DNA from 3 places in the Kitasatospora sp. NPDC051702 genome. Region 2 is predicted to be linked to each of the others. Evidence: riboswitches for the same ligand, from Rfam matches in the RefSeq annotation. Region 2 holds a riboswitch; each other region holds the start of a gene.
What was found. A riboswitch is a leader RNA that binds a small molecule or an ion and turns the genes downstream of it on or off. The one in region 2 is predicted to bind cyclic di-AMP.

Region 1: linked by a shared signal. The riboswitch ahead of AB0N04_RS04295 (NlpC/P60 family protein) and the one ahead of AB0N04_RS19440 (transglycosylase family protein) in region 2 are both predicted to bind cyclic di-AMP.
Region 3: linked by a shared signal. The riboswitch ahead of AB0N04_RS22785 (transglycosylase family protein) and the one ahead of AB0N04_RS19440 (transglycosylase family protein) in region 2 are both predicted to bind cyclic di-AMP.

The regions. Positions count from the first base shown of each region.
Region 1 covers NZ_JBFAZB010000003.1:166,192-173,510, forward strand. The annotation lists gene AB0N04_RS04265 (aminotransferase class V-fold PLP-dependent enzyme) at 1-720, shown strand, start outside; gene AB0N04_RS04270 (Lrp/AsnC ligand binding domain-containing protein) at 743-1,024, opposite strand; gene AB0N04_RS04275 (rhomboid family intramembrane serine protease) at 1,064-1,846, opposite strand; gene AB0N04_RS04280 (hypothetical protein) at 2,078-2,341, shown strand; gene AB0N04_RS04285 (NYN domain-containing protein) at 2,579-3,940, shown strand; gene AB0N04_RS04290 (NlpC/P60 family protein) at 4,139-5,176, shown strand; cyclic di-AMP (ydaO/yuaA leader) riboswitch at 5,523-5,676, shown strand; gene AB0N04_RS04295 (NlpC/P60 family protein) at 5,687-6,829, shown strand; gene AB0N04_RS04300 (NlpC/P60 family protein) at 7,057-7,319, shown strand, end outside.
Region 2 covers NZ_JBFAZB010000021.1:111,309-118,627, forward strand. The annotation lists gene mfd (transcription-repair coupling factor) at 1-1,605, shown strand, start outside; gene AB0N04_RS19425 (MazG family protein) at 1,742-2,767, shown strand; gene AB0N04_RS19430 (SDR family NAD(P)-dependent oxidoreductase) at 2,797-3,216, opposite strand; gene AB0N04_RS19435 (cytochrome P450) at 3,429-4,733, shown strand; cyclic di-AMP (ydaO/yuaA leader) riboswitch at 4,944-5,114, shown strand; gene AB0N04_RS19440 (transglycosylase family protein) at 5,116-6,027, shown strand; gene eno (phosphopyruvate hydratase) at 6,269-7,319, shown strand, end outside.
Region 3 covers NZ_JBFAZB010000028.1:13,788-21,106, reverse strand. The annotation lists gene AB0N04_RS22800 (glycoside hydrolase family 13 protein) at 1-1,461, shown strand, start outside; gene AB0N04_RS22795 (LacI family DNA-binding transcriptional regulator) at 1,487-2,506, shown strand; gene AB0N04_RS22790 (hypothetical protein) at 2,631-2,831, opposite strand; gene AB0N04_RS22785 (transglycosylase family protein) at 3,114-4,400, opposite strand; cyclic di-AMP (ydaO/yuaA leader) riboswitch at 4,387-4,588, opposite strand; gene AB0N04_RS22780 (hypothetical protein) at 4,983-5,924, opposite strand; gene AB0N04_RS22775 (DUF397 domain-containing protein) at 6,495-6,758, shown strand; gene AB0N04_RS22770 (ATP-binding protein) at 7,102-7,319, opposite strand, start outside.

The DNA of each region.
Region 1 (7,319 bases), on a different contig from region 2:
GTCGACTGGATCGCCTTCTCCGGCCACAAGATCTACGCACCGTTCGGCGCCGGCGTGCTGGCCGGCCGGGCGGACTGGCTGGACGCGGCCGAGCCGTACCTGGCCGGCGGCGGCGCGACCCGGACGGTGGCCCGGCAGGACGACGGGTCGGTGGCCGTCCAGTGGCACACCGGCCCGGCCCGGCACGAGGCCGGCTCGCCGAACGTCATCGGCGCCTACGCCATCGCGTCCGCCTGCCGGGCGCTGACCGAGGCCGGCTTCGACGCCCTGGAGGCCCGGGAGCGGCAGCTGGTCGCCCGGCTGACGGCCGGCCTGGCGGAGATCCCGCAGGTCAAGGTGCTGAACCTGTTCGGTGCCGGCTCGGCCCGGGTGGGCGTGCTGTCCTTCGTCGTCCAGGGCTGGAACAGCTCGCACTTCTCGGCCGCGCTGTCCGCCGAGTACGGCATCGGCGTCCGCGACGGGCTGTTCTGCGCGCACCCGCTGCTGCGCACCCTGCTCGGGGACGAGGACGTCGCCCCCTCCGAGTGCGGTGCGCCGGAGCCCTCGCTGCCGGGCGAGCGAAGCCTGAACGCGATCCGGGTCAGCTTCGGGGCCGGCACGCCGGACGAGCACGTCGACCGCTTCCTGACCGCCGTCCGGGAGCTGGTCACGGACGGCGCGGCCTGGAACTACCGCAACGAGGGCGGCCGCTGCGTCGCCGACACCCGTCGGCAGGGCTGAGCGGCCCGGGAGCCGGCGGGGACTACTCGTCCAGGCCGAGCGCGAACGCCGCCTCCAGGTCGTGCTGGGAGTAGGTGCGGAAGGCGATCTGGGTCTCGGTGTGGGCCACGCCCGGGACCTTGTTCAGCCGTCCCGGGATGACCTCGGCCAGGTCGTCGTGCCGGCGCACCCGGACCATCGCCACCAGGTCGTAGCCACCGGTCACCGAGTACACCTCGCTGACGCCCTCGATGGCTGCGATGGCCTCGGCGATCTCCGGGATGCGGTCGACACTGGTCTTGATCAGGACGATGGCGGTGATCACGTTCGGCTCCTTTGTGGGGTGCCGCCAGCGTATCGGGCGTCAGCCGGGTCGTCTCGGGGGGTGGCTGACCACCGTGCAGGCGTAGAGGAAGCCCGCCGAGAAGCCGATCACGTGCACCAGGTAGGCCACCCCGGGCCCGGCCGCGTGGACCGACCACCACTGCAGCGCGAACCAGAGGCCGAGCACCAGCCAGGCCGGGAAGCGCAGCGGCAGGAACAGCAGCAGCGGGACCAGCGTCGTCACCCGGGAGCGCGGGTGGAAGCGCAGGTAGGCGCCGAGGACGGCGGAGATCGCACCGGAGGCGCCGATCAGCACCCGGGTCGAGTCCGCGGAGTGCGCCTCGGCCAGGGCGAAGCCGTACGTGGCCACGCTGCCGGCGGCCAGGTAGAAGACGGCGTACCGGGCGCGGCCGAGCCGTAGTTCGACGGTGGGGCCGAAGACGTGCAGGAAGAGCAGGTTGCCCAGCAGGTGCAGCCAGCCGGCGTGCAGGAAGAGCCCGCTGAGCACCGACAGCGCCGGGTGCTTGCCCGGGGTCGGGGCGGCCGGGCAGCCGGGGACGGGGTCGGGGGCCTCGGCCAGTTGCCCGGCGGTCAACGGGTGCCCGGTCAGCAGCTCGACCGGGACGGCGCCCCAGCGCTGCTCGTACCGCTGCTCCGCGCAGACCCGGGCCTGGCCGGTGCCGTACAGCGGGTTGAGCCCGGCGGCCGGGCCCAGCAGGAACACCAGGGTGTTGAGCGCGATCAGGGCGTAGGTGACCACCGGGGCGGGCACGGCCGGCCGGCCGTCCCGCTCGTCGGTGTGGCCCGGGGCCGTCAGCGCCATGCGGCCAAGCATCCCTCCGGCCCGGGCGGGTGACACCGCGCTGTACGGCAGGTGGCCTACTCGGGGCCCCGGACCGGGGCCGGGGCCGGGCCTGCGGCTTCGTGCAACCGGTGGCCGCGATGGTTGCCCCAGGCAATAGGCTTGGCGCGGGCATTCCCGCCTCCCGCCGCCGACGCCGGGGCTCCGGGGGGAGCGCCTAGCCCGCCCAGGGACCACCCGAGAGGACCCCCGATGACCGTCCCCGCCCTGACCGCCGAGACGCGCTGGCGCTGCACGCTGTGCGGCAACCTCACCCGCTTCGACGTGACCCGCTCCGCGCGGGTCACCGAGTTCCTGCACTTCGACCTGGCCGGCGAGTCCAAGGTCGAGGAGACCGAGGTGCTCAGCGAGACCGTCGAGTCGGTGCGCTGCCGCTGGTGCAACGCCGTCGACCAGGTCGAGCTGGTCGCCCGTCCCGGTGCCGAGGACGCGGCGGACCCGGCCGAGCAGGGCTGACGCCCCCGGTGCGGCGGGCGGTGCGCGGCGCGCCCGCCCACCGCGCTGGGACAATGCAGACAGGACGCACGGAGCGTGACGACAGGGGCGGCGGCCGCGGGCCGCGGACCCCGTAGGACCAGGATCGGAGCCGAGGACGTGGTGGACGCAGCGAGGGAGCCCGCCGAAGCGCAGGGGCTTCAGCCCGCTGCCGACGCGCAGCCGCCGGCGGCCGGCGCCGCCGCGTCCGAGTCCGTGGTGCCCGGCGAGGACCCCGGCGCCGGCGAGGGCCCGGCGCCGGAGCGCGTCGTGGAGAAGCTGGACCGGCCGCTGCCCGAGGGGGTGCGCCGACGGGTGGTCGGGCTGGCCTCGGACGCGCTCGGCGGTCTGCCGCCCGGTGAGCTGCCGCAGAGCCTGCGTCAGTACGTGAAGTTCACCCCGGCCCGCCGGGCCAAGTACGCGGCGACCGCGCTGGCCGCGGCGCTGGAGTCGGAGCCGGCCTTCCGGGTGCGGATAGCGGAGCGGCTGCGGCTGGGCCAGCCGGACCTGGTGAAGGCGTTGGAGTCGGGCAGCGTCCCGAGCGCCGCCGATCCGATGGACGTCGCGGCCGCCGCCTACCTGGTGCGCTCGGCGGGCTGGAGCCGGCTGGTCGCCGAGGCCGGCGACGAGGCGGAGCGGGTCGGGGCCGAGGGCGCGGCCGCCGAGGCCGCCCGGCTGGTGGAGAAGCTGCAGGCCGAACTGGCGGAGCTGCGCTCCGCCGCCCGGGCGGACCTGGACCGCCAGCGCGCGGAGTCCGAGGACGTCCGCCGGGAGGCGGAGTCGCTGCGCAAGAAGGTGCGCTCCCTGGAGAGCGACACCCGCCGCGCGCAGGCCGAGACCCGCCGGCTGGCCGGCGAGCTGGAGGCGGTGAAGGCGCAGGCGGCCGCCGAGCGCGGCGCCGCCGAGACCGAGGCGCGCCGCCTGCGGCACCGGGTCGGCGAGTTGGAGACCTCGGCCGAGCAGGCGCGCCGGTCGGCCCGGGAGGGGCGCAGCGTCGAGGACATGCGGCTGCGGCTGCTGCTGGACACCGTGCTGCAGTCGGCGCAGGGGCTGCAGCGGGAGCTGGCGCTGCCGGTCTCGCAGATCCGGCCAGCGGACCTGGTCGAGGCCGTGGTGCCCGGGTCGGCCTCGCCGCACGACGTGGCCCGGCGCGGCCTGGCCGAGGACGACCCGGCGCTGCTGGACCAGCTGCTGGCGATCCCGCAGGTGCACCTGGTGGTGGACGGCTACAACGTGACGAAGACCGGCTATCCGACGCTGCCGCTCGAGCAGCAGCGGCTGCGGCTGCTGGGCGGTCTGGCGATGCTCGCCCAGCGCACCCAGGCGGAGGTCACCTGCGTGTTCGACGGGCAGGACCTGGACGTCCCGGTGATCATGGCGCCACCGCGCGGGGTGCGGGTGCGGTTCAGCCGGACCGGCGAGACGGCGGACGAGCTGATCCGGCGTCTGGTGCGGGCCGAGCCGCAGGGCCGTCCGGTGGTGGTGGTGTCCACCGACCGCGAGGTGGCCGAGGGCGTGCGGAAGGCGGGCGCACGCCCGGTGGCGTCGGTGCTGCTGCTGAACCGCCTGGCGCGGCCCTGAACCCCGCCCGGGCGGGATGACGGCTGGTCAGCGACCGGTTCGGGGTGGTGTGGGGATCTCGTGAAGTCAGCGGGAGGGTGGAGTTCACGCCATCGGGGGAGTGGAAAATCCCTTGGATCTTCACTAGGGTCTGGCGTCAAACCTATTTTCCGGATTCTCACCTGATCGGGTGAGGCCGATGGAAGAAGGAGCCGGTCCTTGGCCTCCCACCGCCGTCCCAAGCAGCCGAGCCGCGCGCGGGTCTCCGTGCTCACCGCTGCTGCTGCGACCGCGGTCGCCCTCTCCGCCCAGGTGGCCGCGCACGCCGCGCCCCAGCCGAACAAGACGGACGTCAAGGCGCAGATCGACCAGCTCCAGCAGGAGCAGGAGCAGGCGGCCGAGAAGTACAACGGCGCCAAGGAGCGGTCCGACCAGCTCCGCAAGCAGGCCGACCAGCTGCAGGACCAGGTGGCCCGCAGCCAGGAGCAGATGACCCAGCTGCAGACGGGCCTGGCCGAGGTGGCGGGCGAGCAGTACCGCACCGGCGGCATCGACCCGTCCGTCCAGCTGATGCTCTCCTCCGACCCGTCCGGGTACCTGGACAAGGCCTCCAGCGTCCAGCAGGCCAGCACCAGCCAGGCCGAGGCGCTCAAGGGGCTGCTGGACCAGCAGCGCCGGCTGGACCAGGAGAAGGCCGAGGCCGCCGCCGTGCTGGCCTCGCTGGACTCCACGACCAAGGACCTGAACCAGGCCAAGTCGGACGTCAACCAGAAGCTCAAGGCCGCCCAGGACCTGCTGAACTCGCTCAGCGCCTCCGAGCGGGCCGCGCTGCGCGCCCAGCAGGCGCAGGACGACCGGGCCTCGCGCGGCGCGGACCGGGTCGACCTCAGCAGCCTGCCGCCCGCGAGCGGGTACGCGGCCGTGGCCGTCGCCAAGGCGATGAGCAAGCAGGGTTCGCCGTACGTCTGGGGCGCCACCGGCTCGACCACCTTCGACTGCTCGGGCCTGATGGTCTGGTCGTACGCTCAGGCCGGCGTCTCGCTGCCGCGCACCTCGCAGGAGCAGGGCAACGTCGGCACCCGGGTGCCCTCGCTGGACCAGGCCCAGCCGGGCGACCTGGTGATCTACGGCAGCGACCGGCACCACGTCGGGATGTACATCGGCAACGGCATGGTGGTGCACGCCCCGCACACCGGTGACGTGGTGAAGGTGATGAAGGCCGACGCGATGCCGATCAACACCATCCGCCGGGTCTGACGGCGGGACAGCCGCCGCGGGGCCGTCGCCGGCCCTGTGATCCCCGCCACTCCCGACCGGGGGTGGCGTTCGGATTTCTGCGCGCCCCGGGTTCCTGAACGGCCTTGCGATGAAAGCCGATCAGCTTTGCGTGCGGTGGTGATCACCATCGGTCATATTCACAAATGAACTTGGGTCTTCTTCCATCTTTTTTCTGACAAGGATTTGAACGGATCACGGTTCAGTTACTAGGGTCGTGCCTCGAACCACCGCACTGTCGATCGCCCAGCCAGGGTGGCGGCGGTGGTTTCCGTCGAGTTCGCGAAGCAGCGGGGCAGGCCGAAGGGCCGCCCGGCGGGGAGCCCAGTGGTCGGGGGCGCTGTGGAGCGGAGCCGGGGAACCACGTTCCTCCGGGGTGAATCGGCGTCAGGTCGGCCGGTGGAACGGCCGTGAGGCGCCGTAGGGCCCGCTTCCGGCCCGAACCCGTCAGCTCACCCGGTAGGCGGACGTAGGAAGAAGGAGCCCGCCTTCGTGGCGTCCCATCGTCGTCCCAAGCCCGCCGGCCGCGCCAGGGTGTCGATCCTGACCGGTGTCGCCGCCGCGGCGGTCGCGCTGTCCGCGCAGTCCGGCGCCCACGCCGACCCGCAGCCGACCAAGGACCAGGTCAAGGAGCAGGTCGACCAGCTCAACGAGCAGGCCGAGGTCGCCACCGAGAAGCTCAACGCCGCCCAGGAGAAGCAGCAGGAGCTGCAGAAGCAGGTCACCGGCCTGCAGGACCAGGTGGCGCGGCAGCAGGCGCAGGTGACCGACCTGCAGGGCGGCCTGGCCGAGATCGCCGGCGAGCAGTACCGCAACGGCGGCATATCCCAGACCGTCCAGCTGATGTTCTCCGCGAGCCCGGACAACTTCCTCAACCAGGCCGGCACGCTGAACCAGGCCGGTGACACCCAGAAGGGGCAGCTGAAGCAGCTCCAGGACGAGCAGCGCAAGCTCGACCAGGTGCGCACCGAGGCCCAGGGCAAGCTCGCCGAGATGGAGACCACCACTCAGCAGCTGAAGGCCGCCAAGGACGAGGTCCAGGGCAAGCTCAAGGCCGCGCAGGACCTCCTCAACACGCTGACCGAGCAGGAGCGCCAGGCGCTCCGCGCGGCCGAGGAGAAGGCCGCCGCCGAGGCCAAGGCCAAGGCCGACGCCGCCGCGAAGGCCGCCCAGCAGCAGGCCGCGCAGCAGGCCGCCGACCGCTCCTCGCGGGACAGCAACCGCACCGACCTGAGCGCCCCGACCACCTCGGCGCCCGCCCCCAAGCCGGTCGCCGCCGGCAGCTCCCGCGGTGCCGCGGCGCTGTCCATCGCCGCCACCAAGGTCGGCTCGCCGTACGTCTACGGCGCCACCGGCCCCAGCTCGTTCGACTGCTCGGGCCTGATGGTCTGGGCGTTCAACCAGGCCGGCGTGTCGCTCCCGCGGACCTCGCAGGAGCAGGCCGGTGCCGGCACCCGGATCGGCAGCGACCTCTCCCAGGCGCAGCCCGGCGACCTGCTCATCTTCTACAGCGACGCCCACCACGTGGGGATCTACGCCGGCAACGGCCAGGTGCTGCACGCGCCCAAGCCGGGTGCGTCGGTGCGCTACGAGGCGGTCTCCAACATGCCGCTGGCCTCCATCGTGCGGGTCTGATCCCCGCTCCGGAGCACCCGGGCCCGGCCCTCCGTCACGGAGGGCCGGGCCTGCGGCTTTTCCACCGGGCACGGACGGATGTCCGATTGGTGGTCGAATATTCGGGTCCGGAGGGGTTTGGACTCGCTTGCCCGGACTCGCTAACGTCTGCCACCGGACTCCCGCTTCCAGACCGCCCACCGGGTGCGGCGGCGGGGCCGTGCCGCAGGACTGGAGCCGCCGCCGCCATGCCCGTGCACCGCCGTTCCCAACTGCTCGCCCGTGCGCTGGTGCTGACCGCGGCCGCCACCACCGCCCTGGGCGTCACGACCGGCGGCAGTGCCCAGGCCGCCCCCGGGGCGCCCGAGCCGCCCAGCCGCAAGGACGTCAAGGCGCAGGTCGAACAGCTCTACGACGAGGCCGAGCAGGCGTCCGAGCGGTACAACGCCGCGCTGGAGGCCCAGCAGCGCCTCCAGGGCGAGACGACCGCCCTCCAGGGCGAGATCGCCGT
Region 2 (7,319 bases):
CGGCTGATCTGCGGCGACGTCGGCTACGGAAAGACCGAGATCGCGGTGCGGGCGGCCTTCAAGGCGGTGCAGGACGGCAAGCAGGTGGCGGTGCTGGTGCCGACCACGCTGCTGGTGCAGCAGCACTTCTCGACCTTCGCGGAGCGTTACGCCAACTTCCCCGTGACGGTGCGGGCGCTGTCCCGCTTCCAGACCGACGGCGAGGCCAAGGCCGTGCTGGAGGGGCTGTTCGAGGGCTCGGTGGACGTCGTCATCGGCACCCACCGGCTGTTCTCCTCCGAGACCAGGTTCAAGGACCTCGGCCTGGTCATCGTCGACGAGGAGCAGCGGTTCGGCGTCGAGCACAAGGAGCAGCTGAAGAAGCTGCGGGCCAACGTGGACGTGCTCACGATGTCCGCGACGCCGATCCCGCGCACCCTGGAGATGGCCGTCACCGGCATCCGCGAGATGTCCACCATCACCACCCCGCCGGAGGAGCGGCACCCGGTGCTGACCTTCGTCGGCCCGTACGACGAGAAGCAGATCTCGGCCGCGATCCGGCGCGAACTCCTGCGCGAGGGCCAGGTCTTCTACATCCACAACCGGGTGGAGTCGATCGACAAGGCGGCCGCCCGGCTCAAGGACCTGGTGCCCGAGGCGCGGATCGCCACCGCGCACGGGCAGATGGGGGAGACCCAGCTGGAGAAGGTCGTCGTCGACTTCTGGGAGAAGGAGTTCGACGTCCTGGTGTCGACCACGATCGTGGAGTCCGGCATCGACATCTCCAACGCCAACACCCTGATCGTCGAGCGCGGCGACACCTTCGGCCTCTCCCAGCTGCACCAGCTGCGCGGCCGGGTCGGCCGAGGCCGCGAGCGCGGCTACGCCTACATGCTGTACCCGCCGGAGAAGCCGCTCACCGAGACGGCGCACGAGCGGCTGGCCACCATCGCCCAGCACACCGAGATGGGCGCCGGCATGTACGTCGCGATGAAGGACCTGGAGATCCGCGGCGCCGGCAACCTGCTCGGCGGCGAGCAGTCCGGGCACATCGCGGGCGTCGGCTTCGACCTCTACATGCGGATGGTCGGCGAGGCGGTGGCCGAGTTCCGCGAGTCGCTGGCGAACGGCGGCGAGCCGGAGGAGGAGCCGCTGGAGGTGAAGATCGAGCTGCCGGTCGACGCGCACGTGCCGCACGACTACGCGCCCGGCGAGCGGCTGCGGCTGCAGGCGTACCGCTCGATCGCCGCGGTCAACTCCGAGGAGGACATCCAGCACGTCCGGGACGAACTGACCGACCGCTACGGCAAGCTGCCCGATCCCGTGGAGAACCTGCTGATGGTCGCGGCGCTGCGGCTGTACGCCCGGCGGTGCGGCATCGCGGACATCACCCTGCAGGGTGCCAACGTCCGGTTCGGGCCGGTGGAGCTGCGGGAGTCCCAGCAGCTGCGGCTGAACCGGCTCTACCCGCGCAGCCAGGTCAAGGCGGCCGCCCAGCAGCTGCTGGTGCCGCGGCCGAGCACCGGGCGGATCGGCGGCAAGCCGCTGGTCGGCCGGGAGCTGCTGGGCTGGTGCGGCGAGTTCCTGTCGGCGATGTTCGACGACCTGGCGGGTTCGAGGAAGTAGCGCCCGGCGGCGGGCGACGGCGGTCCCGGGCCCGGCCCGGGCCGGCCGTCGCGTGTCCGCGGCGGCCGGTCGGGAGTCGGGCGCAGTTGCCCTTCTCCGGCCCGGGGCGGGGGCGCGGACGGGTAGGTTCGGGGGTGTGACGACGAATGTTCCGGGCGCGAAGTTGATCCTGCTGACCACCACCCACCGGGTGGCCCCCGGGTTGCTGGCGTGGCCGGCGTGGGAGGCCCTGCGGTCGGCCGGCCGGGTGCTGGTGGCGGACGAGGGGCACCCGCAGGTGGCGGCGGTGCGGCAGGCCGGGGTCGTGGTGGAGGTCGTGGCGCCGGGGTCGGCGCCGGCCCTGGCCCGGCTGCTGACCGCGCCCGCGGAGACCGGGGCGACGGTGTGGCTGGGGAGTCCGGACGGGGATCCGGGGCTCACGGACGCCCTGGCCCGGCTGGCCGTGGAGCACGCGGGCGAGGTGCCGGAGATCGAGGTGCTGCCGGGCTCCTACGACCTCCCGGGGGCGCGCCTGCTGGACCTGGTCTCGGTGATGGACCGGCTGCGGTCGCCGGGCGGCTGCCCGTGGGACGCCGAGCAGACGCACGAGAGCCTGGTGAAGTACCTGGTCGAGGAGGCGTACGAGCTCGTCGAGGCGATCGAGGAGGGGGACCGGGAGACGCTCCGCGAGGAGCTGGGGGACGTGCTGCTCCAGGTCTTCTTCCACTCCAGGATCGCCGAGGAGCACCCGTCGGAGGCGTTCTCGATCGACGACGTGGCCGGCGACCTCGTCGACAAGCTGGTCTACCGGCACCCGCACGTCTTCGGTGACGTCACCGCGGAGGGCGCCGCCGAGGTGGAGGCCAACTGGGAGCAGCTGAAGGCGGCCGAGAAGTCGGACCGGGAGTCGGTGCTGGACGGCGTGCCGGCCGGGCTGCCGTCGCTGGCGTACGCGGCGAAGCTGGTGTCGCGGGTGCGCAAGGCCGGTTTCGCGGGCGTGCCGGACGAGCCGTACGAGCTGCCCGGGGGGCTGACGGCGGAGTCGGCGGGCCGGCTGCTGCTGGCGGTCGTGCAGCGGGCGCACGACGCCGGGGTGGACGTGGACGCGGCGCTGCGGTCGGCCGCGCGCGGGTACCGGGACGCGGTGCGCGCGGCCGAGGGCCTCGAACCGGCCGGCGAGTAGCCGGCCGGCCGGCGGGCGGAGGGGCCGGCTCAGGCCGCGGCGGCGGTGCTCCCGACCGGCCGCCGCTGCGGCGGGACGACCTCGCCGATGGCCTCGCCGACGAGCGCGAGCAGCTCGGCGAGGCGTTCCAGGTCGAGGTGGTCGGGCAGGTCGGCGAGGGAGACGATCCGCTCGCCGCCGGGGCCGGCCACGCAGAACAGGTCGATCGGGCCCAGGTGCTTCTCGGCGGTGTCGACGAGGGCGGCGACGTCGCTGGGGCGGCGGATGTCCCCGCCGACGCCGACGACCGGGCAGCCCGGCCGGTCGAGCTCGGTGGCGAGGTCCTCGGCCACGCCGACGTGCTGGTCGGCGATCAGCACACCGGCGGCGCCGGCCGCGGTGAACCGGCGGGCGAGGTCGGCTCCCGACCCGCCGTCGAGTACCGCGATGACGACGACTGCCCCGCTCACCCGCATGGTCTGCTCCTCCCTGTGGGCGACACCGCACCGGCGCCCACGATTTCTGCGGAGGATCGTAGGCACGACCTGACCCTCCGCAACAGGGATTACCCCTCAGGTGACCAGGCTCACGCCCGCCCTACGGTTAAGACCTGTCCAAGGGTCCGTCCCGGAACCCGCGTCCGCGGGGCGGCGGGCCCCGGTGCACCGGATACGGTCGGTCCATGTCAGCGCAGCCCGCCCCCACCGCCCCGCAGCTCTTCACCTGGGAGTTCGCCGCAGATCCGTACCCCGCCTACGCCTGGCTGCGCGAGCACGCCCCGGTGCACCGCACGACGCTGCCCAGCGGGGTGGAGGCCTGGCTGGTGACCCGGTACGCGGACGCGCGGCAGGCGCTCGCGGACGGCCGGCTGTCGAAGAACCCGGCGCACCACAGCGAGCAGGCCCACCGCACCGGCCGGGTCGGCATCCCGGGGGAGCGCCAGGCGGACTTGATGACGCACCTGCTGAACATCGACCCGCCGGACCACACCCGGCTGCGCCGCCTGGTGTCGAAGGCGTTCACGCCGCGCCGGGTCGCGGAGTTCGAGCCGCGGGTGCAGCAGCTCACGGACCGCCTGATCGACGGCTTCGCGCAGCGCGGGTCGGCGGACCTGATCCACGAGTTCGCGTTCCCGCTCCCCATCTACGCGATCTGCGACATGCTGGGCGTGCCGGCCGAGGACCAGGACGACTTCCGCGACTGGGCGGGGATGATGATCCGGCACGGCGGCGGCCAGCGCGGCGGCGTGGGCCGGGCGGTGAAGCGGATGCGGGCGTACCTGCTGGAGCTGATCCACCGCAAGCGGGCGGACCTGGGGGACGACCTGATCTCGGGCCTGATCCGGGCGAGCGACCACGGGGAGCACCTGACCGAGAACGAGGCCGCCGCGATGGCCTTCATCCTGCTGTTCGCGGGCTTCGAGACGACCGTCAACCTGATCGGCAACGGGACGTACGCGCTGCTGCGCAACCCGGAGCAGCGCAGGCTGCTGCAGGAGTCGGTGGCGCGCGGCGAGAGCGCGCTGCTGGAGACCGGGATCGAGGAACTGCTGCGCTACGACGGGCCGGTGGAGCTGGCGACGTGGCGGTTCGCGACCCGGCCGGTGTCGATCGGCGGGGTGGACATCCCGGTGGGGGACCCGGTGCTGGTGGTGCTGGCCGCGGCGGACCGGGATCCGGCCAGGTTCTCGGACGAGAACACCCTGGACCTGGCGCGAACGGACAACCCGCACCTGGGTTTCGGCCACGGGATCCACTACTGCATCGGGGCCCCGCTGGCCCGGCTGGAGGGCCGGAGCGCGCTGGCCACGCTGCTTTCCCGGCTGCCGGATCTGCAGTTGGCGGAAAGCCCGGAGAATCTGCGCTGGCGCGGTGGCCTGATCATGCGGGGACTGCGGGAACTCCCGGTGGAATTCAGCCCGGAGAGCCGTTCCCCGCACGCGCCGCCGGCCGTCCTCCGGGAACCTTCCGACCCTCCGACACGCTGACTGGGTGTCGCCGGCGGCCGTTGGAGGGGTGGCTGAACCTCCATCAATCCGGACATAGCCGCACGGTTGGTGGGCGATCGAGCGCGGGCCGTGATTTCTGTGTGATATCGGTGATATGAGCTTGTGATTGGTCTGAGGATCTGTCTACTCTCCCTGGAGTTCGCAGCTGCGGACCTCGTGCGCGGGACGCCGAATCCTGCCCGCCGCGTCACGGGAAACCGACCAGAACCCTGGGCAGGGGCGGGGGAACCAGGTTTGTTGCCGTTTCCCCACGGCTTGGGGTGAAGCCGCCCGAGCGGAATCGTTTCCGCTGACGGCGGCCGGGCCACCTCCCGGTCCGAACCCGACAGCTCACCTCGCAGGCGTGCGGAGAGGGACCTTCATGCTGTTCGTTGGAACTGGCCGCCACCGTCGTCGTACCCAGGCCGAGAAGGCCATCGCCGTCGCCGGTGTGGCCGGCGTCGGACTCGCGATGCCGATCCTCACCGCCACCGGCGCCTCCGCCGCCCCGGCCTCCGCCTGGGACTCCGTCGCCCAGTGCGAGAGCGGTGGCAACTGGAGCATCAACACCGGCAACGGCTTCTACGGGGGCCTGCAGTTCACCTCCGGCACCTGGAAGGCGTACGGCGGCACCGCGTACGCGCCGCAGGCCAACCAGGCCAGCAAGGGCCAGCAGATCGCCGTCGCCGAGAAGGTCCTCGCCTCGCAGGGGCCGGGCGCCTGGCCGGTCTGCTCGCAGAAGGCCGGCCTGAGCAAGGGCGGCGCGCCGGCGAGCGTCGACACCTCCTCGGACGACAAGCCCGCCGCCGCGAAGCCGGCCGCCAAGCCGGCCCAGCCCGCGGCCAAGCCGGCGCAGCCCGCCGCCAAGCCCGCCCAGCCGGCCGCCCCGAAGCCGGCCGCCCAGCAGCCCGCGCCGCAGCAGGCGCAGCCGCAGGCCCCGGGCTTCTCCGGCAAGGCCGGCTGGGACGCCGACGCGAAGGTGTTCTGGTACCAGAACAACGGCACCTGGTACTGGACCAGCCACCAGAGCGTCTACCAGCAGTTCGCGCCGCAGGCCGCCGCCCCGCAGCACTACGCGCCGCAGGCCGCCCAGCCCGCTCCGGCCGTGCGCACCGCCCCGGCCGCCGCGCAGGGCGGCCACGACTACACCGTCCGGTCCGGCGACACGCTGTCGACCATCGCCGCCGCCCAGGGCGTCACCGGCGGCTGGCAGTCGGTCTACGACGGCAACCGCGGCACCGTCGGCGGCGACCCGAACCTGATCATGCCCGGCCAGGTCCTGCACCTCGGCTGAGCCGCTCCCGCCCGCCGGGCGGAGGGGGCGGGGATCCGTCCCCCTCCGCCCGGATTCGGGCCGGTTCGCCCGGGCGGGCGGGTGAACTACCGGTGGGTAGTGCGGCCACACGCTGAGACGGGACCGAGGCCAGCGTGGCCCCGGGGGCCCGGGCGGTTAGGCTCTGGTCGTAACGACTCCGCAATCGTCCCGCCGGCAGCACCAACGTCAGCCGGACCCTGCTTCCGCAAGGAGATGCCTCGTGCCGTCCATCGATGTCGTCGTAGCCCGTGAGATCCTCGACTCGCGTGGCAACCCCACGGTCGAGGTCGAGGTGGGCCTCGACGACGGCAGCACCGGCCGTGCCGCTGTCCCGTCGGGTGCCTCCACCGGAGCCTTCGAGGCCCTGGAGCTTCGCGACGGCGACAAGAACCGCTACTTCGGCAAGGGCGTGGAGAAGGCCGTCCTGGCCGTCATCGAGCAGATCGGCCCGGAGCTGGTCGGCTACGACGCCACCGAGCAGCGCCTGATCGACCAGGCCATGCTCGACCTGGACGCCACCCCGGACAAGTCCTCGCTCGGCGCCAACGCGATCCTCGGCGTCTCGCTGGCCGTGGCGCACGCCGCCTCCGAGGCCAGCGACCTGCCGCTGTTCCGCTACCTGGGCGGCCCGAACGCCCACGTGCTGCCCGTGCCGATGATGAACATCCTCAACGGCGGCTCGCACGCGGACTCCAACGTCGACATCCAGGAGTTCATGATCGCCCCGATCGGCGCGGAGTCCTTCTCCGAGGCCGTCCGCTGGGGCGTCGAGGTCTACCACACCCTCAAGGGCGTGCTGAAGGAGCGCGGCCTGTCCACCGGCCTCGGCGACGAGGGCGGCTTCGCGCCGAACCTGGACAGCAACCGCGAGGCCCTGGACCTCATCACCGAGGCCATCCAGAAGGCCGGCTACGTGCCCGGCCGGGACGTCGCGCTGGCCCTGGACGTCGCCGCCTCCGAGTTCTACAAGGACGGCGCCTACCAGTTCGAGGGCAAGGCCCTCTCCGCCGCCGAGCTCATCGAGTACTACGCCGAGCTGGTCGCCGCCTACCCGCTGGTCTCCATCGAGGACCCGCTGGACGAGTCGGACTGGGACGGCTGGAAGGCCATGACCGTCAAGCTGGGCGACAAGGTCCAGCTGGTCGGCGACGACCTGTTCGTCACCAACCCGGCCCGCCTGGCCAAGGGCATCGAGACCGGCACCGCCAACGCGCTGCTGGTGAAGGTGAACCAGATCGGTTCGCTGACCGAGACCCTGGACGCCGTCGAGC
Region 3 (7,319 bases), on a different contig from region 2:
CAGGCGGACGCCGGCTACGACGTCGCCGACTACCGCGCCGTGGACCCGATGTTCGGCACCCTGCTGGACGCCGACGCCCTCATCCGGGACGCCCACGAGCTGGGACTGCGGATCATCGTCGACCTCGTCCCCAACCACTCCTCGGACCAGCACGAGTGGTTCCAGCGCGCCCTGCGCGAGGGTCCTGCGTCCCCGCTGCGCGAGCGCTACCACTTCCTTCCCGGCAAGGGCGAGAACGGCGAACTGCCGCCCAACGACTGGGAGTCCATCTTCGGCGGCCCGGCCTGGACCCGGACCGAGAACCCCGACGGCACCCCGGGCGACTGGTACCTGCATCTGTTCGCGCCCGAGCAGCCCGACTTCAACTGGGAGAACCGGGCCGTCGGCGACGAGTTCCGCTCGATCCTGCGGTTCTGGCTCGACATGGGCGTGGACGGCTTCCGCATCGACGTCGCCCACGGCCTGGTCAAGGCCCCCGGCCTGCCCGACCTCGGCGGCTCCGACCAGCTCAAGCTGCTGGGCAACGACGTCATGCCCTTCTTCGACCAGGACGGCGTTCACGAGATCTACCGCAGCTGGCGCAAGATCCTCGACGAGTACCCGGGCCAGCGGATCGGCGTCGCCGAGGCCTGGACGCCGACCGTCCAGCGCACCGCCAACTACGTGCGCCCCGACGAGCTCCACCAGGCCTTCAACTTCCAGTACCTGGGCACCGACTGGGACGCCGCCGCGCTGCGCGAGGTGATCGACGTCTCGCTCGACTCGATGCGCCCGGTCGACGCCCCCACCACCTGGGTGCTCTCCAACCACGACGTCACCCGGCACGCCACCCGCTTCGCCAACGAGCCGGGCCTCGGCACCCAGATCCGCACCGCCGGCGACCGCGCGCTCGGCCTGCGCCGCGCCCGCGCCGCCACCCTGCTGATGCTCGCGCTCCCCGGCTCGGCGTACGTCTACCAGGGCGAGGAGCTCGGCCTGCCCGACGTCACCGACCTGCCGGACGAGGTGCGCCAGGACCCGTCCTTCTTCCGCCAGGCCGGGCAGGACGGCTACCGCGACGGCTGCCGCGTCCCGATCCCGTGGTCCGGCACCGAGGCCCCGTACGGCTTCGGCCCGGTCGCCGGCGGGCCCTCCTGGCTGCCGCAGCCGGCGCAGTGGGCCGAGCTCAGCGTCGAGGCGCAGACCGGCGACCCGACGTCCACCCTGGAGCTTTACCGCAGCGCGCTCGCCGTCCGCCGCTCCCAGGCCGACCTGGGCGCCGGGACGGAGGTCGAGTGGCTGGAGGGCCCCGAGGGCACCCTGGCGTTCCGCCGCGGCGCCTTCGTCTGCACGGTGAACACCACCGGCGAGCCGGTCCGGATACCCGTGCCCGGGCGGCTCCTGCTCTCCTCGGCGGACCCGGTGGTGGACGGCGGCGAGACGGTGCTCGCACCGGACAGCACCGGCTGGTGGGCGGTCTGACGTGGTTGCAATAGGCTCTGGGACCGTGACTACGGCGCGACTCTCAGACATCGCGGCGCAGGCGGGGGTCAGCGAAGCCACCGTCTCCCGCGTACTCAACGGCAAGGCGAACGTCTCGGCCGCCACCCGGCAGACCGTGCTGGCCGCGCTCGACGTGCTCGGTTACGAGCGGCCGACCCGGCTGCGCCAGCGCAGTGCGGGCCTGATCGGGCTGATCACGCCGGAGTTGAGCAACCCGATCTTCCCCGCGCTGGCCCAGGTGATCGAGCAGGTGCTCAGCCGGCACGGGTACACCCCGGTGCTGTGCACCCAGACGCCGGGCGGATCCACCGAGGACGAACTGGTGGAGATGCTGGTCGACCGGGGCGTGGCGGGCATCGTCTTCGTCTCCGGGCTGCACGCCGACTCCACCGCCGACCACGACCGGTACGCCCGGCTGGCCGGCCGCGGGGTGCCCTTCGTCCTGATCAACGGCTACAGCGAGCGGATCGCCGCCCCGTTCATCTCGCCGGACGACCGCGCCGCGATGTGGATGGCCGTCCAGCACCTGGCCGAACTCGGCCACGAGCGGATCGGGTTGGCCGTGGGGCAGCGCCGGTACGTGCCGGTGCTGCGCAAGATCGAGGGCTTCACGGCGGCGATGCGCGAGGTGCTCGGGCGCAGCGCGGAGGAGGCCGAGGACCTCGTCCACCACACCCTGTTCAGCGTCGAGGGCGGGCACGCGGCCGCCGGGGCGCTGCTCGACAAGGGCTGCACGGCGATCGTGTGCGGCAGCGACATGATGGCCCTCGGGGCGATCCGGGCGGTGCGCCAGCGCGGGCTGTCGGTGCCGCAGGACGTGTCGGTGGTCGGCTTCGACGACTCGCCGCTGATCGCCTTCACCGAGCCGCCGTTGACGACGATCCGCCAGCCGGTCGAGGCGATGGCCACGGCGGCGGTGGACGCGCTGCTGGAGGAGGTCGGCGGCAACGCGGCCCAGCGGGGGGAGTTCATGTTCCAGCCGGAGCTGGTCATGCGGGGCTCGACGGGGGCCTGCGCGCGCTGAGCGACGGGCCGTGGACGGCCGACGGGCCCCGGGGAGCGACCGCTCCCCGGGGCCCGTTTCGCATGGGTGCCGTGTGCCGTGTGCCGTGTGCGGGGGTGGCGCGGACGGCGGCGGGTGGGGCGGGTCAGCCCTGCTGGTCGGTGGGGCGGCTGCGGGTGAGCCGCCGGTCGCCGGCGGGGTCGCCGGTCCGGGTCCCGGTGCGGCGGCCGCGGGCCAGGTAGTCCCGCAGGACCAGTTCGACGGCGTCCTGCGGGTTCTTGGTGCCGGAGAGCAGCATCGCGTCGATCGCGAGGTTGGCGTCGAGTGTGACGGTGACCTGGGCCATGGTGGCTCCTCCTCGGGTGCAGAGCAGCAGCATGCCCGTTGTGGCCGGCTTTGACCATGACCTTCGGCCGGCGGAGGGCGGGTACGCCGGAACCCCCGGGGGAGAGCGATCGGGCTCTCCCCCGGGGGTTCCGTGTGGCGGGCAACGGGGGCGGGTGACAGATGACGGGTTTCAGATGATGAAATCTGTCGGCTGAAATCTGAAATCTGTCAGCTGTTCGCCGTCAGCTGTTCGCCGTCAGCCGTCGGCTGTGCCGTGCCGCCCGTGGCCCGCCGGTGTGCCTCAGACCCGGCCGGCGAAGTCCGGGGCCCAGTTGGCGACGGTCTGCTCGCGCACGCCCGAGCTCGGGTTGGCGGCCTCGACGTACTTGCCGCCGCCGACGTAGATCGCGACGTGGTAGACGCCGGAGTCCTGGCCGTTGTTGGACCAGAACAGCAGGTCGCCCGGCTGCAGGTTGTCCAGCGAGACGTGGGTGCTGGCGGCGGCCTGGTCCGCGGCCACGCGCGGGATGGAGACGCCCGCGGCGCGCAGCGCGGCCTGGGTCAGGCCGGAGCAGTCCCAGCCGCCGTTGCCGGTGCCGCCGTAGACGTAGGCCTGGCCGACCTTCGACTCGGCGAAGGAGACCGCGGCGGCCATGCTGCCGGTGGCGGCCTGGGCCGGGGCCTGGGCGGCCGGGGCCTGGGTCTGCGCGGCCGGCTTGGCGTTCACGGCACCGCCGTCGGTGGTCTGGCCGGACTTCTTCGAACGGTCGAACCAGCTGAAGTCGGAGCCGGACTTGGTCGCGGTGGCCGCCTGCCGGCCGTGGCCGGCGTCCTTGAAGGACAGGTGCTGGCCCGGGTAGATGGTGTTCGGGCCGTCGGTCAGGGTGCCGCGGTTGAGCTCGTAGAGCCGCTGCCAGCCGCCGTCGATGTTGTGCTTGTCGGCGATGGAGGACAGCCAGTCGCCGGCCACGACGGTGTAGTCGTCGCTCTCGGCCTGGGCGCCGCCCTGGGTCTGCTCCTGGTGCTTCTGGGTCCAGGTGCTCTTGGCGGAGTCGCCGGAGGTCTGCTCCTGGGCCGGCGCGGCCGGCTTGGTGGCCGGGGCGGGGGTCTGCGCGGGCTTGGCGGCCGGGGCGGGCTTGGCGGCCGTAGCACCGGCGGTGGAGCCCGCGGAGGTGTCGACGGCGGCCGGGGCGCCGCCCTTGGTCAGGCCGGCCTGGACCGAGCAGACCGGCCAGGCGCCGGGGCCCTGCGAGGCGAGGACCTTCTCGGCGACGGCGATCTGCTGGTCCTTGGTGGCCAGGTTGGCCTGCGGGGCGTACGCGGTGCCGCCGAAGGCGGCCCAGGTGCTGGAGGTGAACTGCAGGCCGCCGTAGAAGCCGTTGCCGGTGTTGATGCTCCAGTTGCCGCTGCTCTCGCACTGGGCGACCTTGTCCCAGGTCGCGACGGAGGCGGCGGAGGCGGTGCCGGTGGTGAGGCAGGGGATCGTGAGGCCGACGCCCGCGACGCCGATGGCGGCGATGACGCGGCGGGTGCGGCTGGACAGACGGGTGCCGTTGGTGGGCAGCATGAAGACGTGGTCCTCTCCCACGCCTGCGAGGTGAGCTGTCGGATTCGGGCTGGAGTTGCCCGGCCGCGCTGTGGACGCGGCTTCACCCCTAGCCCTGAACCGTTCCTGGGAACGGTCCGGGGCGACTTACCTGTGGGTCCCCCGCTCCTGCCGTGGTGCGTTTTCGCGCTGCCAGGGCATCCGACGGCAGGACTCGGCGTTGCGGATGAACTGGGTCCGTGTGGTCACGAACGGGGAGCACGTTAAGCAGACTTAAGTTCAAACCGCAAACACTGTGATGCGCATCACGGTTTGGCGAGAATGATCGTTTCCGCTGTCCGTCATGATCCGAAATGATCGTTTTCCCGCAACGGCGCCACGGGTGCGCACAACTGGCCGTTCCTCAGGAAACGGCTGACGACGCGTCGGGGTGCGATCGGGCGCGTCCGCGATGCGGGAGGCGCGGCCGATTCCCGGCCGCCGGCCCGCGCCCCGGGCAGAACCGATCAAACATCAACAGAACGGACATCACGCCTATTCACGCCTTAACTCCCGTACGGGGCAAGCCGGAAGGGCCCGGAACGAAGCCGTTCCGGGCCCTTCGGTGCGCGTGGTGTCCCGCTACTACTCCTCGGGCCCCCCGGCGGCGGCGTGGGCGCCGTGGGTGCCCTCAGCGGCCTCCGCGGCGGCCTCCGCCTCGGCCTGGGCCAGCTCCTCCGGGGAGGGCGCCGGCAGCGCGGCCAGGTAGGTCGAGGCGATCAGCTGGCCGACCGTCGGGTAGGCGCCCAGCGGAGCGGCGGACGGGCAGCCCGTCTCCTCGGCGGCCGTCGCGAGCAGCTCGGAGTCGGCCTCCGGGCCGATCACCAGCGGGGCCAGCGCGGGGCGCAGGGAGCCGGTCTCCTTGAGGTGGTTGACGGCCGCGGCCACCGAGCCGGGCACGTCGAGCGCGGCGGGGATGACCGGGACGGCCAGCCGGGCCGCCAGCAGTACGCCGGTGATGCCGGCCGCCGCGGCGGCCTCCTCGCCGCCGACGGTGGTCAGGACCACGCCGTCCGCGGCGGTCGCGATGGCGAACAGCCTGGCCCGGTCGGCGCGGGCCAGCCCGGCCTCGGACAGGCGCACGTGGACGGCCTCGGCGAGCAGCGGGTGCGGGCCGAGCACGTCGGTGACGGACGCGCCGTACTCCGCTGCGAGGGCGTGGAGTTCGGTCAGGAAGCCGTGCGGGCCGGGGACCAGCGGGACCACGACGGGCACCGGCAGGCCGGCCTCGGCGGCCATGGCCAGGAGCTCGGCGACGGTGCGGTCCTCGCTGTCGTCGGCCTCGGTGTTCCCACCGGGGAGGTAGCCGACCGCGGTGCGGACGCCGGCCTGCTCGCTGCGGACGATCGACAGCAGTTCCTCGACGACCGAGCGGGACTCGGGCCCTGCGGTCGCGGGCACGGCCAGCACCAGGGCCGGGGCGCCGGTCGGAATCTCGGGGCGCTCGGGACGGCGGTGGCGCCCCCGCGCACGGGAGCCTGGAGTGCGGACGGGCAGTGGCGCGCCCGGGATGGCTGCGGTGCTCATGCCGGAGATCGTAGGACATCGGCCGGTCGGGCCTGCAGTCGGCTGCCGTTCGGGTTCCGCGCGGCCGCGGTGCGCGCGCGGTGCGCGACGTGTGCCGATCCGGGCGGATCCACAGCAATGCGGACATATCTCACCCAACCCCCGGAAGGGCTCCGGTGGTTGCCGTGACGTCCCGGACGGGGCTGCGCGTTGCACGTGCGGTGCGTGAGATGTCTCACAGCGCGGAGGTGCTGTCCGATGCGTCTGACGGAGGGTCACAGGAGTGCGACTCCCGGCATTCGAAGATCAACATTCAGCGGGGGTCCGCTCACGGCCGGTTATCGGGACTTCGTCGATTCAGTCGGCTATGTCCGTTTACGTACCGTCAGGAAAAGGGTCCGTGAAGAGTTCGGGGCCGCCGGTGAAAAGCATCGTGCACCTGCAACGTCCCGTGCTGATGCACGTGCACTGCAGCTATCATCGCGTCAAGTGAGGCGTTGTTCCGGGCCGGTACGGGGCCGGTCCGTTCGTTCGGCGGGTGCCGGGGGCGCCGCGCTGGACGACCACTCCGGAGCTCTTCGGGAGATTTCTATGCACGACTCGCAGGACACGCACGGCTCGTACGACACCTACAACGGGATGGCGGCCGCCGACCTCAAGGGGGTGGTCTGGCAGAAGAGCCTGCACAGCAACTCCCAGGGGAACTGCGTCGAGTTCGCGGCCCTGCCGGGGGGCGATGTGGCGATGCGCAACTCGCGTTTCCCGGAAGGTCCGGCGCTCATCTACACCCGTGCCGAGATCGCCGCCCTGCTGCTGGGGGCCAAGGACGGGGAGTTCGACCACCTGGCGGTCTGACCGGCCGCCGCATCGCCATCGGGGGGCCGTCGTGGGTGCTGACACCACGACGGCCTTTGTCTTTTCCGGTGCGCTTTCCGGTAATGGCGCGGGGGTGCCCGCCCGGATTCCGCCGCGAGCGGTGTTCCACCGGAATTCCGTCGTGCCGCCGGCGCCGGAACACGCGGCCCGAACTGCACGGGAATGTGTCGCACGGCCTCTTCGGCGGATCGCCGCGGCCGATCGGCCCGCGGGGCGTGCCGGGGCCGGTAAGGAGGTCGCGCCCGGTTCGTCGCACCGGTCCGCGCGGCCCGGGGTGCCGTCCTCCCGGTGCCGTCGGCGGCCGGCCGCGCGCCGCCCGGCCCTAGGCCGAGCGCCGGTGCCGTCCACCGAGTTCGGAGCCGACGAGCGGCTCCGCCTCGAACAGGGCCCAGACGACCTTGCCGCTGCCCAGCGGGTGCCAGCCCCAGGACTGGCTGAACGACTCCACCAGGTGGAGTCCGCGGCCGGACTCGGCGACGAAGTCCGCCTCGCGGGCGACCGGGCCGATGCTGCTCGGGTCGCTCACCGCACAGACCACCT